3 regions of the Shewanella sp. SG44-6 genome follow, and region 2 is predicted to be linked to each of the others. Evidence: predicted binding sites of a transcription regulator. Region 2 holds the regulator's gene; each other region holds the start of a gene.
The links. The regulator sigma-54, encoded in region 2, starts transcription at its own class of promoters, with help from an activator protein. The targets are predictions, from matches to a motif close to GTTGGCACGNNNNTNGNNT.
Positions count from the first base shown of each region.

Region 1: flgB (flagellar basal body rod protein FlgB) is a predicted target of sigma-54. The motif match lies at 1,962-1,980, and genes of this name have one in related genera.
Region 3: H5185_RS18600 (flagellar assembly protein FlgT) is a predicted target of sigma-54. The motif match lies at 1,694-1,712, and genes of this name have one in related genera.

Region 1 is NZ_JACJER010000114.1:712-4,891, forward strand. Features, by position in the region: gene H5185_RS17035 (chemotaxis protein CheV) at 59-979, shown strand; gene H5185_RS17040 (protein-glutamate O-methyltransferase CheR) at 1,045-1,878, shown strand; gene flgB (flagellar basal body rod protein FlgB) at 2,014-2,412, shown strand; gene flgC (flagellar basal body rod protein FlgC) at 2,415-2,831, shown strand; gene flgD (flagellar hook assembly protein FlgD) at 2,855-3,640, shown strand; gene flgE (flagellar hook protein FlgE) at 3,701-4,180, shown strand, end outside.
Region 2 is NZ_JACJER010000136.1:3,190-7,369, forward strand. Features, by position in the region: gene H5185_RS18405 (HPr family phosphocarrier protein) at 1-192, opposite strand, end outside; gene rapZ (RNase adapter RapZ) at 213-1,076, opposite strand; gene ptsN (PTS IIA-like nitrogen regulatory protein PtsN) at 1,073-1,516, opposite strand; gene hpf (ribosome hibernation promoting factor) at 1,519-1,806, opposite strand; gene H5185_RS18425 (RNA polymerase factor sigma-54) at 1,831-3,315, opposite strand; gene lptB (LPS export ABC transporter ATP-binding protein) at 3,459-4,180, opposite strand, start outside.
Region 3 is NZ_JACJER010000139.1:4,873-9,052, reverse strand. Features, by position in the region: gene H5185_RS18610 (DUF2947 domain-containing protein) at 1-51, opposite strand, end outside; tRNA gene H5185_RS18605 (tRNA-Arg) at 269-344, opposite strand; gene H5185_RS18600 (flagellar assembly protein FlgT) at 414-1,622, opposite strand; gene H5185_RS18595 (FlgO family outer membrane protein) at 1,891-2,601, shown strand; gene H5185_RS18590 (LPP20 family lipoprotein) at 2,598-3,044, shown strand; gene H5185_RS18585 (DUF6268 family outer membrane beta-barrel protein) at 3,167-4,111, opposite strand.

The DNA of each region.
Region 1 (4,180 bases), on a different contig from region 2:
ATAATTTTAATGAACAATTTTTATCCTTTTGGGTGACAGTTAACTACAAGGTCGTGTTATGTCGAGCATTTTAGATTCAGTCAATAAACGTACTCAGCTTGTCGGGCAAAACAGACTCGAGTTACTATTATTTAGGCTTAACGGCCGCCAACGGTTTGGGATTAACGTGTTCAAAGTGAAAGAGGTTTTACAATGCCCACCACTGACAACCTTACCGAAATTAAATCGTTATGTTAAAGGTGTTGCTCATATTCGTGGCGCAACGATTTCTGTTATCGATTTAAGTGCTGCAACGGGTGGTCGTCCACTGACATCAACTGAAAATTGCTTTATTATCATTTCCGAATACAACCGAAGCATTCAAGGCTTTTTAGTGAGTTCTGTTGAACGTATTATCAACATGAATTGGGAGGCAATTATGCCGCCTCCACAAGGTTCTGGTCGTTCTTCCTATTTAACCGCAGTGACAGAGATAGAAGGCGAGTTGGTTGAGATTTTGGATGTTGAAAAAATTCTTGATGAAATTTCACCGGTTAAGACTTCGATTAGTCAAGAACTCAACGAAACTTTAACGATTGATAGGGAACAGCATTATCATATTATGGTTATTGATGATTCTGCAGTGGCACGTAAACAGATTATTCGTTCGTTAGAGTCTTTAAATCTGCAAATCGATACTGCCAAAGATGGTAGAGAAGCGTTAGAGATGTTGAAAAATATTGCCAAAGAAATGGATGATGTATCAGTGGAAATTCCGTTGATTATTTCTGATATTGAAATGCCTGAAATGGATGGCTACACTCTAACAGCAGAAATTCGTGATAATCCAAAGTTAAAGAATATAAAAGTCGTACTGCACACATCGTTAAGTGGTGTGTTTAACCAAGCGATGGTACAAAAAGTTGGGGCTAACGATTTTATTGCTAAGTTTAACCCCGATGAATTAGCCGCAGCGGTTAACAAACATTTGAGTTTATAATTGTTTAGAATTGAATAATATTGAACGTTCGGTCGGCTCATCGGCAAACATATTAGGAAGATAATGTGACAGATAAATCACTTGCTGAAGCAGAGTACAATCAATTTAGGCTGTTTTTAGAGCAGCATAGCGGTATTGTGTTAGGTGAGAACAAACAGTATTTAGTTCGTAGCCGCTTAGCGCCACTGATGGGAAAGCATAATTTGCCTTCTCTATCTGAGGTGGTTAAAAAGTCGATGAAACCGATAGAGCGTCAATTACGCGCTGAAGTGATAGATGCGATGACTACTAACGAAACCTTATGGTTTCGAGACCGTTATCCATTTGAGTTGCTGAGTAATTCTTTGTTGCCTGAATACAGCAAGTTGGGCCGACCATTAAAAATATGGTCTGCTGCTTGCTCATCTGGGCAAGAACCTTACTCTTTAGCTATGACAGTGTTGGAATATCAACAGCGTAAACCCGGTGCTTTGCCTGGGGGCGTGACAATTCAGGCAACAGATTTATCACCTTCTATGTTAGAGCGTTGTAAGAATGCTGAATATGATGGTTTAGCTCTGGCTCGTGGTTTGTCTGAAGAGCGTAAACGTCAGTTTTTTGATGCTTTACCGTCTGGCAATATGAAAGTGAAAGATAACGTAAAACGTTTAGTGAACTTCAGAGCACACAATCTACTTGAAAGTTATAGCTTATTAGGCAAGTTCGATATCATTTTTTGCCGTAATGTATTGATTTATTTTGCGCCAGAGGCAAAGGCTACCATTTTGCGGCAATTTGCTGCCGCACTTAATCCTAAAGGTATCTTATTCTTAGGTGCGTCAGAATCTCTTGCGGGGTTAACCGAAGAGTTTAATATGGTTCGCTGTAATCCCGGTATCTATTACCAGAAAAAAACCTAGCTAAAACAGTTGATTAGATTCACCCCATGCCGACGATCGTCGGCATGTTAGTTTTTTTATTTTATTCTCCCATTATAAAAATTGTTGGCATAACCTTTGCTTTATATCTATCAGTTAGCTGATGGAGGCAATTTTATGGCGATTAATTTCGATAATGCATTAGGTGTTCACCAATATTCTTTGGGCGTACGAGCTCAAAGAGCTGAAGTGATTTCAAGTAACATCGCCAATGCCAATACTCCTCATTATAAAGCTCGAGATGTTAATTTTGCTTCTGCTATGCAAGCAGCAAGCTCACATCAGAAGGGTTTGAGCATGAGTCAAACCACAGAAAAACATTTCGATTTAACAGCGTTAAGTCAACAACATGTCCAATATCGTGTTCCAAATCAAGCCGATACAGGTGACGGTAATACTGTTGATACGCAGAAAGAACAATCAGCATTTATGCAAAATGCGCTCGAATATCAAATGTCATTAGGCTTCCTTGAAGGTAAGTTTAATGGCATGCGTAAAGCTTTGCGAGGTGATTAATCATGAGTTTATTTAATATTTTCAATGTGTCTGGATCAGGTATGTCTGCGCAGTCAGTGCGTTTGAATACCACTGCCAGTAATATTGCCAATGCGGATTCTGTATCAAGCAGTGTTGATAAAACTTATCGAGCACGTCATCCCATTTTTGAGGCTGAAATGCTTAAAGCTAATAGCCAGCAAAATAGTTCGCCGGGTGTTAACGTCAAAGGCATTGTTGAAAGTGATAAACCATTAATAAAAGAATACTCGCCAGATCATCCGATGGCTGATGGTGATGGTTTTATTTATAAACCGAATGTCAATGTGATGGAAGAAATGGCCGATATGATTTCTGCATCACGCTCTTATCAAATGAACGTTCAGGTGGCTGATGCAACTAAGTCTATGTTGCAACAGACGTTAAGGATGGGTAAATAGTATGATTATTCAAGGAGGTAACAATGAGCCTCGTTAATTCTTACAGTCAGTCTTTACCGCAACAATCCAGTAGCACATCAAATACAAGTGCTACCACGAAAAGTTCTGTACAGACAAATACAACCAGCACTACTACTGGGAACCCTTTCCTTGACGGAATTCGATTACCTGAAGAAAGTGCGATCCCTGAATCAAAAGATCAGATGTTAAAGCAAGAAGATTTTTTTGCTTTACTCAGTCAACAGTTGTCTATGCAAGATCCTTTTAAACCGGTTGATAATGATCAAATGATTGCCCAAATGGCATCGTTTTCGACGGTTGACGGTATTTCAAATCTGAATGATGAGATCCTTAACCTCAATACGGTAATGAGTTCTAGCCAAGCGTTACAAGCATCAGGCTTGGTGGGTCGAAAAGTGCTTATCCCTTCTGATACCGGGGCAATTTCTACTGAAAGCCCTGAGATTAAAGGTGTGATCAGTACGCCATCTGCAATTGAAACGATTACGGTGAAAATTGAAGATGAGTCGGGTCAGCTGATCAAGAGCTTTAATGTTGATGGCAGTAAAGGCGGCAATGTTGATGTGACATGGGATGGCTTAGGTAAGGATGGCCAACCCGTTAAAGCGGGTAATTACTCGATAAAAGCCAGTGGTAAAGTTGATGGAACGTCGGAAGATTTAGCGGTATCAACTTATGCACATGTGACAAGTGTGTCACTGGGCACTGCAGCGACTGGGGCCATTTTGAATTTGCGTGGAGTAGGCGGAATTAAGTTATCTGACGTACTCGCAGTATCTGAAACATAGTAAGGCCTGTATTGAATTATTGGCTTTATTGATAAATGAATTAATTGTGAGAGGTGAACTATGTCATTTAACATTGCACTGAGTGGTATTGCTGCCGCGCAAAAAGACTTAAATACAACGGCGAATAATATCGCTAACGTGAATACTATTGGTTTCAAAGAATCACGAGCTGAGTTTGCTGATGTGTACGCAAATTCTATTTTTTCGAACAGTAAAACCGCTGTCGGTGGTGGAGCAACCACCACTCAAGTGGCACAGCAATTTCACCAAGGTAGTTTGCAATTTACCAGTAATTCACTGGATATGGCGATCAGTGGCGGTGGTTTCTTTGTTACGTCGTCTGAGTTAGGGTCGCAAGATCAGTCATATACACGTGCAGGGGCATTTAAAGTTGACTCGGCCAACTATATGGTCGATTCAGCGGGTAACTTTTTACAAGGTTTCCCTGTTGATGAAGATGGTAACTCGACTTCTGTGAGTTTAACCACAACCCAACCGATTAAGATCCCAGACACTGCTGGTAGCCCTGTGCAAACCGGA
Region 2 (4,180 bases):
TGTGATCATTTTACCTATGCCACTTTCAAGCATTAATAACCCAAGTACACTTGCTGCACTGGCGTTTTTATCGCCTTGAGTTAACGTGATACTGGCATCAAAATCACCCGCTAAAACAGCAAGTTTTGTTGCAGCTCGAGCATGTAACCCCAATTTATTTGAAATGGTTACTTGGCGTTCAAGTTTGATCATTAGCGCGATCCTATGCTCAGTTAGCTGTCAGTATCTGTTAAATTTAATTCTCTGTGGCGAGCATTAACTGTATGTTTACTGCCATGTCTAAACCTTTTTGCTAATTGATCGGCTATATATACCGAGCGATGCTGGCCACCGGTGCAACCAATGGCGATAGTCAGATAGCTGCGATTATTACGTTCTAAATGCGGCATCCAGGTTTCAAATAAGTTTTCAATTTGCCAGATAAACTTATTCACTAGAGGTTGCCGACCTAAAAACTCTTGTACCGGTTCGTCTAAACCTGTGAGTGGTCGTAGTGCTATTTCCCAATGCGGATTAGGTAAAAAGCGCACATCAAACATAAAGTCTGCTTCTGTTGGCATACCGTGCTTAAAGCCAAAAGACTCAAAGTTAATCACTAACTCTTTATCGACACTACCTAACAAGATTTGCCTGACTTGGTCGCTTAATTCGTAAATATTCAGGGCAGAGGTGTCAATATAATGATCAACAATTTTTGCGATAGGCTCAAGTAAACGGCCTTCTAATATGATCGCTTCTTGCAGTGAAATATGATTTTTAGATAACGGGTGTAATCGACGCGTTTCGCTATAGCGTTTGAGTAGCACTTTATCATTAGAATTCAAAAAGAAGCTAATAATTTCAGTGTCATGTTCAAGTAAGGCAAGTTGATCTTGAAGGACTTTACCTTGCTCGGCAATGTTGCGTACATCAACACTAATTGCCACTAGATCGTTATTACCTTTGAGCTGAGCCAGTAATGTGCCAATCAGTGGTAAAGGCAAATTATCAACACAATAATACCCTAGATCTTCTAATACTCTTAGAGCAACAGATTTTCCTGAGCCTGAACGTCCCGATACTATGACAAGTTTCATGCAGTAATAACCCGATAAAGTTCTGTTGAGTCGTGAGTTTTACGAAGCTGTTTCAATATTTGCTTATCGCTTAATTTTTGAGCCACGCTTGATAGCGTGCTTAAATGCTGTTGGCACTGATCTGCAGGTACTAACAAAGCAAATAAAATATCCACGGGCTGTTTATCGATTGCATCAAAGGCAATGGCTTCTTCACATTTAATAAATATTGCGATCGGATGTTCTATGGTCGTTAATCTACCATGAGGTATCGCAATGCCATTTCCTATACCTGTGCTACCCATTTTCTCTCTCGCTAATAGGCTTTCAAAAACCTCTTGCGAAGATAGGGGTGGGTACTGGGCAGCGACTAAATTGCTGATGAGTTCCAGTACTTTTTTCTTACTGCCCGGTGTGGCACAGGTAGTGCATTCCGGCTGCAGAATGGTACAAAGTTCCATCGTTAGTGTTTTGTATACTTCTCTTTGTGTTTAATTACCTGACGGTCGAGTTTATCGATCAGGGCGTCTATTGCAGCATACATATCAGTGCTTTCTGACATGGCAAAAATCTCTGCACCATTAAGGTTGATTTTAGCTTCTGCTTTTTGTTGTAATTTTTCTACATTGAGCACAACGTGTACATTATTGATCTGATCGAAGTGTCGTTCAAGCTTTGAAAATTTACCTTGAACGTATTCACGTAAAGATTCGGTAATGTCGATATTTCTACCTGTCATATTGATAAGCATAAAAATCCTCCGTTGCCTTGTAGGTTATAAACTCTTACGTTGGTTTGAGGGCGGAATGAGCATCGCTTCGCGGTATTTTGCAATCGTACGACGCGCAACGTTGATCCCCTGATCTGCCAGCAGTTGGGCCATTTTACTGTCACTTAATGGCTTTTGCTGGTTTTCTGCTGCAACCAGTTTTTTGATAAAAGCACGAATAGCGGTAGATGAGCATTCTCCGCCATCGTCGGTGCTGACATGGCTAGAGAAAAAGTACTTTAATTCAAATAGCCCACGTGGTGTGTGCATATATTTTTGAGTGGTAACCCGTGAAATAGTTGATTCATGCATTTCTACTGCTTCAGCAATATCATTGAGCACCATAGGTTTCATGGCTTCTTCACCATATTCAAAGAAACCTTGCTGAAATTGCACAATACAATTGGCGACTTTCAATAAGGTCTCATTGCGGCTTTCGATACTCTTGATGAACCATTTAGCTTCTTGTAAATGACCGCGAATAAATTGGCTATCGGCAGAGTTTTTACTGCTTCTAGCCATGGCTGCATATTGTTGATTAACGCCAATTTTAGGCATATTGTCTGGGTTTAACTCTACAACCCAACGGCCATTCTTCTTTAGTACGGTTACATCAGGAATAACATATTCGTCATCAATAGCGGTGACTAACAAGCCCGGGCGAGGGTTAAGTGACTGGATTAAGGTGATTGCGTCACGCAACTCGTTTTCTTTGAGCTTGGTTTTGCGCATCAATAATCTAAAATCGCGCCCAGCAATTAAATCTAAATAGTCTTTAATGAGCAGACGGGCATTGTCTATATGTGGGGTTGTGTCGGCATATTGGGCTAATTGAATGAATAAACATTCGCTTAAATCTCGTGCGGCAACACCAACGGGATCAAAGTGTTGAATACGTTTTAATACCGCTTCAACTTCATCTAGTTCAACACTTTCATCACCCATGGCTTCGAGAATATCTTCAGTGCTTTGGGTTAAATAGCCGCGTTCATCAATGGCATCAATGATCGCGGTAGCAATTGCTCGATCAGTGTCAGAAAATGGCGTGAGATTTTTTTGCCACTCTAAATGCTCATATAAGCCTTCAGTCGTTTCACCTTGGAATGGCATATCATCATCGCGCATGCTAGCGCTGCCTGAACCTGACATTGGTGAGGCGGTGTACACTTCATCCCATGTGGTATCCATAGCTAAATCGTCCATGGTTTCTTTGGTCATGGATTCTGCTGTGTCGACTGTTGAGGTGTCTTTTTCTATATTGACCACGCTGTTGTCACTAAAGTCGGTGTCCGATTGGTCGCGACTTTCTTTTACTGAGTCTTTTGCTTGAGAAAACTCATCTTCTATTTCAAGCAATGGGTTTGAGTCCAATGCTTGTTGGATTTCTTGCTGTAGCTCCAATGACGATAATTGCAGTAAGCGGATCGCTTGCTGCAATTGAGGGGTCATGGTTAAGTGTTGACCCATTTTGAGTTGGAGTGACGCTTTCATTTACCGCTTATCCCTAGATGATTTCCATAAAAATGACAATCTCGAAAACTGTAATCGATTGTCACATACATCAATGACATTTAACGCTATTTAGATATCGTTCAATGAAATGAGTTAGATAGACTAAAAGGCCAGTAAAGTAACTATAGCTTGAATTGTTCACCTAAGTACACAGCCCGAACTTGTTGATTACTCAATATCTCATCAGGTGTGCCTTCGGCAATTAAATTGCCCTGGCTGACAATATAAGCTCGCTCACAGACGTCTAAGGTTTCACGTACGTTATGATCGGTAATTAATACCCCTAAGCCGCGGTTTTTAAGCTGTTGAATGATTTTTTTTATGTCGATGACAGAAATAGGGTCAACCCCCGCAAAAGGCTCATCGAGCAAAATAAATTTAGGATTAGCGGCCAGCGCGCGCGCTATCTCTACTCGACGACGTTCCCCACCAGACAACGACATGCCTTGGCTGTCGCGAATATGGGTGATATGGAATTCTTCTAGTAAATGCTCTACTTGCTCAATCCGTTGGTCGGTAGTGAGCTCTTTGCGAGTCTGCAACACGGCCATAATATTGTCGTATACGGTCAGTTTGCGAAAAATACTGGCTTCTTGCGGCAAGTAACCAATCCCTTTGCGAGCTCTAAGATGCATTGGGTCGGCGGTTAAGTCGTCATCATCAATTAAGATCCGACCTTTATCGCTTTGCACTAAGCCGACAACCATATAAAACGTGGTTGTTTTACCTGCACCATTGGGGCCTAAAAGACCAACAATTTGGCCTGTTTTAACGGTTAAACTCACATCTTTAACAACCTGACGAGTTTTATAGCTTTTAGCTAAATTTTCAGCCGTTAGGGTTA
Region 3 (4,180 bases), on a different contig from region 2:
AAAAATCCACTTACGCTTATAAAGATCAAACGGAATATATGAATGTGACAAACAACTGCTCCTAGCAATAAAAAATGAAGCACAATTATAGCGCTAAAGCCGATCAGACTGCGATAGTGATAAACACAAATGATGAGATGATTTGTTAAAAAGATTAATGCTGTAGTTAAAAATATTGATACGAGTAAATATCTTAATTCTGGTAAGGGACAATGAAATAAATCAGATGATGAGAAAAGACAGAGAATGAGCATAGGAGTAGTTTATATGGTCTCCCCACAGGGACTCGAACCCCGATCGGCCGCTTAGGAGGCGGCTGCTCTATCCTGTTGAGCTATAGAGAGACCCAGTGATTATACTGAGTTTATAATCGAATTAAACCTTTTAAATTTAATTGCTTGATTAATAACCAACTAGTTCTTAATCGCAATGTCATTCACTTGAATATTATAAGCACTGTCGATACCGTCAAAGATTGCCGTTGAACTGTCTTCGGTCACTTGTTCGATAACCACATTCGCCCGACTTTTAGTCGCGATAGCGCGCATAGAGTTGAATCTGTCGGGGATGTTTTTCTGCAGGACGATTTGGAACTTATCACCCATTTTAACGCCATTTTTACGGCCTAAATTGATGATAATGCGATCACCATCTCTTGCCACAATTTGGCCTAGTAATGGTCGGCAATTGAGTTGCTTATCTAACGACATAACGCTTTGTTGTAAAATATCACTGATCGCCTGGCCATAAGATGATCGCCAAAAGCGTTGATTAGCTGGTGACACTATTTCTTGTCGTTCAAATTCCCAAGGGGCTGATGTCGCAAATGATTCCGACCAGACCACTTCACCGCTAATGCCATGATAAAGGGTTAATTTAAGGATAAATTGCCTCAGTGGATCATCTTCTACAAAGCCCAAATAACTGCTTTGTACTGGTTCAGTTGAAATATCAATAATTTCGGGCTGCAGCAAATATTGGCTATCGGTGAGTTCACCTAACCAACTGGGTATGCGGTTACCTCTAAAATTGACCAATTGATTGGTATTATCAATTTTCTCATCTGCATGTAGCCTGGCAAAACTGTAACGCGATTGCGCGTTAATCGCTTTGCCTAATTGTTCGGTGATGCGCTCTTCAAAATGGGCTAATTGACCATAGCGTAATTGTTCGCGTTCTTGTAAATAAGCTTGAGGCAACATAATCGCAGCTTTGAGTGATTGACTTTTACATTGGGCATCGGACTCTTGTTCGCTAAGCTCAAGCTGTAAAATGACAGTAATAGTATGCTCGCTGATCATTTCACTCATTAATTCAACATTATTGGCCGAGCCCATACGCTGCATTTGAAAAGTATCTTGAGTAAGCCGTCCTTGGTTAACTTGTTGTTCGCTAGAAAAGTTAACTCCTGCTTTTAAACTGGCATAATTTAATGCTTGGCTGATAGCGTCTTCGCGAGCTTTATCAATATCGCCATTAACAATTTTGGCTTTGCCAGTCACTTCAATTTGTTCAGCAAATGCAGACATTGTCACTAGCAAGCCACTTGCACATAATATGGCTATGACAGCAAGATGACTAAAGGGATTAGCTCGGTTAGTAGGGCTGTGTCGGATCAGCATACGATGTCCTAATGTCAAAAAAACGTCTATTTGGCTTAATAAAATGAATTAAGCTTACTCTATATTTTACAAAGCAAAAATTGTGCCTATAACCGTTTTACTAGTTTTTTTTAGATTTAGGGTAATTATAGTAAAGCTTCTAACGCATTTGCCGATATAAAGGAACGAATATTAAAGAGTAAAAAATTGACCTTAGTTACCGATAAATAAGGCGATAAAATGACTCATTTATACCAAGATTTGCGGCATTTTTGTAAGAGGAATTATTATGATTAATAGGCTTGTTGTCCCCACGGTCATACTGGCGTCATTGACGTTAGTTGCATGCACCCAAATGCCTAATGCTGCCAATAATCTTGCCTTTAGTAATAACGGTAAATTTGTCAAAGTGGTCGATGAAGATCAGGTTTATCACCACAAGTTAGCTTATGATATACAAGCTGTTGGAATATCGCCTAAGGGCCAGGTCAATGTGTGGGCAGAAAAGTTAGTCAACGAATTAGTATTGCAAAATGATGCCCTTCGCCCTGATGAACCACTGCTCATTTCTACGCCGGTAATGGCCAACAATTTAAATACATCCAATGAGTTAGGCCTTCAATTACAGCAAGGATTGCTTGCTGCATTCCATGCCCATGAGTTTAATTTGGTTGATTTAAACGTCGCAACCAATTTACGTGCAACAGAGCAAGGTGAATTTATGTTGAGCCGAAATTGGGAGCTGCTGCGTTCCGATTTACCGGTAGCGCACGTTTTGGTATCAACCATGACCTTAACACCTGAAGGAATCGTCTTTAACGGCCGAATAGTGAATGTGACCAATAATAGAGTGGTTTCTGCGGTGCAATCATTTGTGGCGGCGTCGAGCTTATCGGGTTATTTACAACCGTCTGAAATGATTGAATCGCGTAATGGTTTACTGTATCGCCACGAAAATATGGGCGACAGTCGTTATACCGTATTAGGAGATAAGCTATGAAGTCGTTAATGTTAATTGTGTTGGTACTGTTAACTGGCTGTGTAAGCAAGGATAAATATGTCCAGTGGGAAACCGAAGCTCCAGCCTCGTTCCCTACCCTAACCGCAATTGGTTATGCACCCTTAGCGACTCAGCCAAGCAAAGAACCATCGCATCGTATTTTAATGGCAATGCAAGCATCAAAAATTGCTGCATATCGTGAGTTAGCAGAGCAAGTGTATGGCCAAAAGATTACCGCAAACAGCGACGTGAGTGAGTGGTTATTAACTGACGACAACGTTAAGTCTAGCGTGAGTGGCATTATTCGCGGGGCTAAAGTGGTAAAAACCTACCCAGCCGGTGAGTTTTATGTCACTGAGTTAGCACTTGATTTTAAACAAGTATGGCAGTTATACGAACAACAAAATCGCCCTAAGCGGGTAAAAGAAGTGACTTACTTCTAGGGCCGATTTGCATTAGTAGTTAAGACGATTTTATTAGATAAATGCTGAGTCGCTAGATTAACTTTTACAACAATGCCGCTGATATCAGCGGCATTTTTTATTGTATGGTTTACCACTAATCGTTAAAAGTTCAGTTTAAACACTAAACCGAATGCGGCTTGGTTTTCCATGTCTTCAGTGACATCGGGATAACTTAACTGCATTTCACCGCCAAAATAGTAACCAGCATAAGCATTAAGGCTAACGTTAGTCGTTGCTTGCCAACCTGCGCGAGCAAAGCCTACCCATTCTTCAACTTCAATGGTTTTGTCATCGTCAGCAATTAAAAAACGCTCTGTTCGCATGGAGCTGCCCACGCCAAAATCCCAGTCACGATTATATTGATAACTTAACTCTAATCCTGCCGGGCCACTAAAACCAGCTTGGAACGGGTTAGCAAGTACCCACTTATCGCTTATCTGCCAACGTACGGCTAAATAAGGCAAGGTGCGCACTTCTGAAATATCATTTAAATATGCCACACCGAAACCAAGCATATTACCCGAATCAAAGCGGTACATCCCCGAGGCGACGACACCATAACTTTGTGCATTTGAAGATGATGCCGTATCAGCATAGGCATACTGTAATTTGGGTGCGATGAGAAACATCCAATGATTATCTAAGCGATACGATAGTGATAAACCAGCACTGTACTGATGGATGGTTGACCAAGGTTGAGTATTGCTGCGTAACAGGCTGTTTTGGTTAATATCCCAGTCATAATCGAGATTATCGTAGCCTAAGTTTGCCCCTATAGACCACTGACGATTAAGTGGCATGTTTGCCGAAAAACTGGTTTTCCATGTATCTCGTTGCAACTGATTAGGGTTAGCACTCTCTGCGCCTACATTAGCGGTGCCCGTTGATGTACGAGCAACAGTGAGTGAAAACGGTGAACGTTCTGGTGCCGCTAAAGCATGCTGACTTAACAGCAGACCCGATACGCACAATAATGACCGTACAGATAAATTCAGTGACTTACTCTGTGCCGGAGAAGAAATTACCTTAGTGTTGTAAAGCGTCATACTAATCTGCTTCCCTTCAAATAATGAAATAAACTGAATATTACTTTGGCTTAATTGCTCAAGTAATAC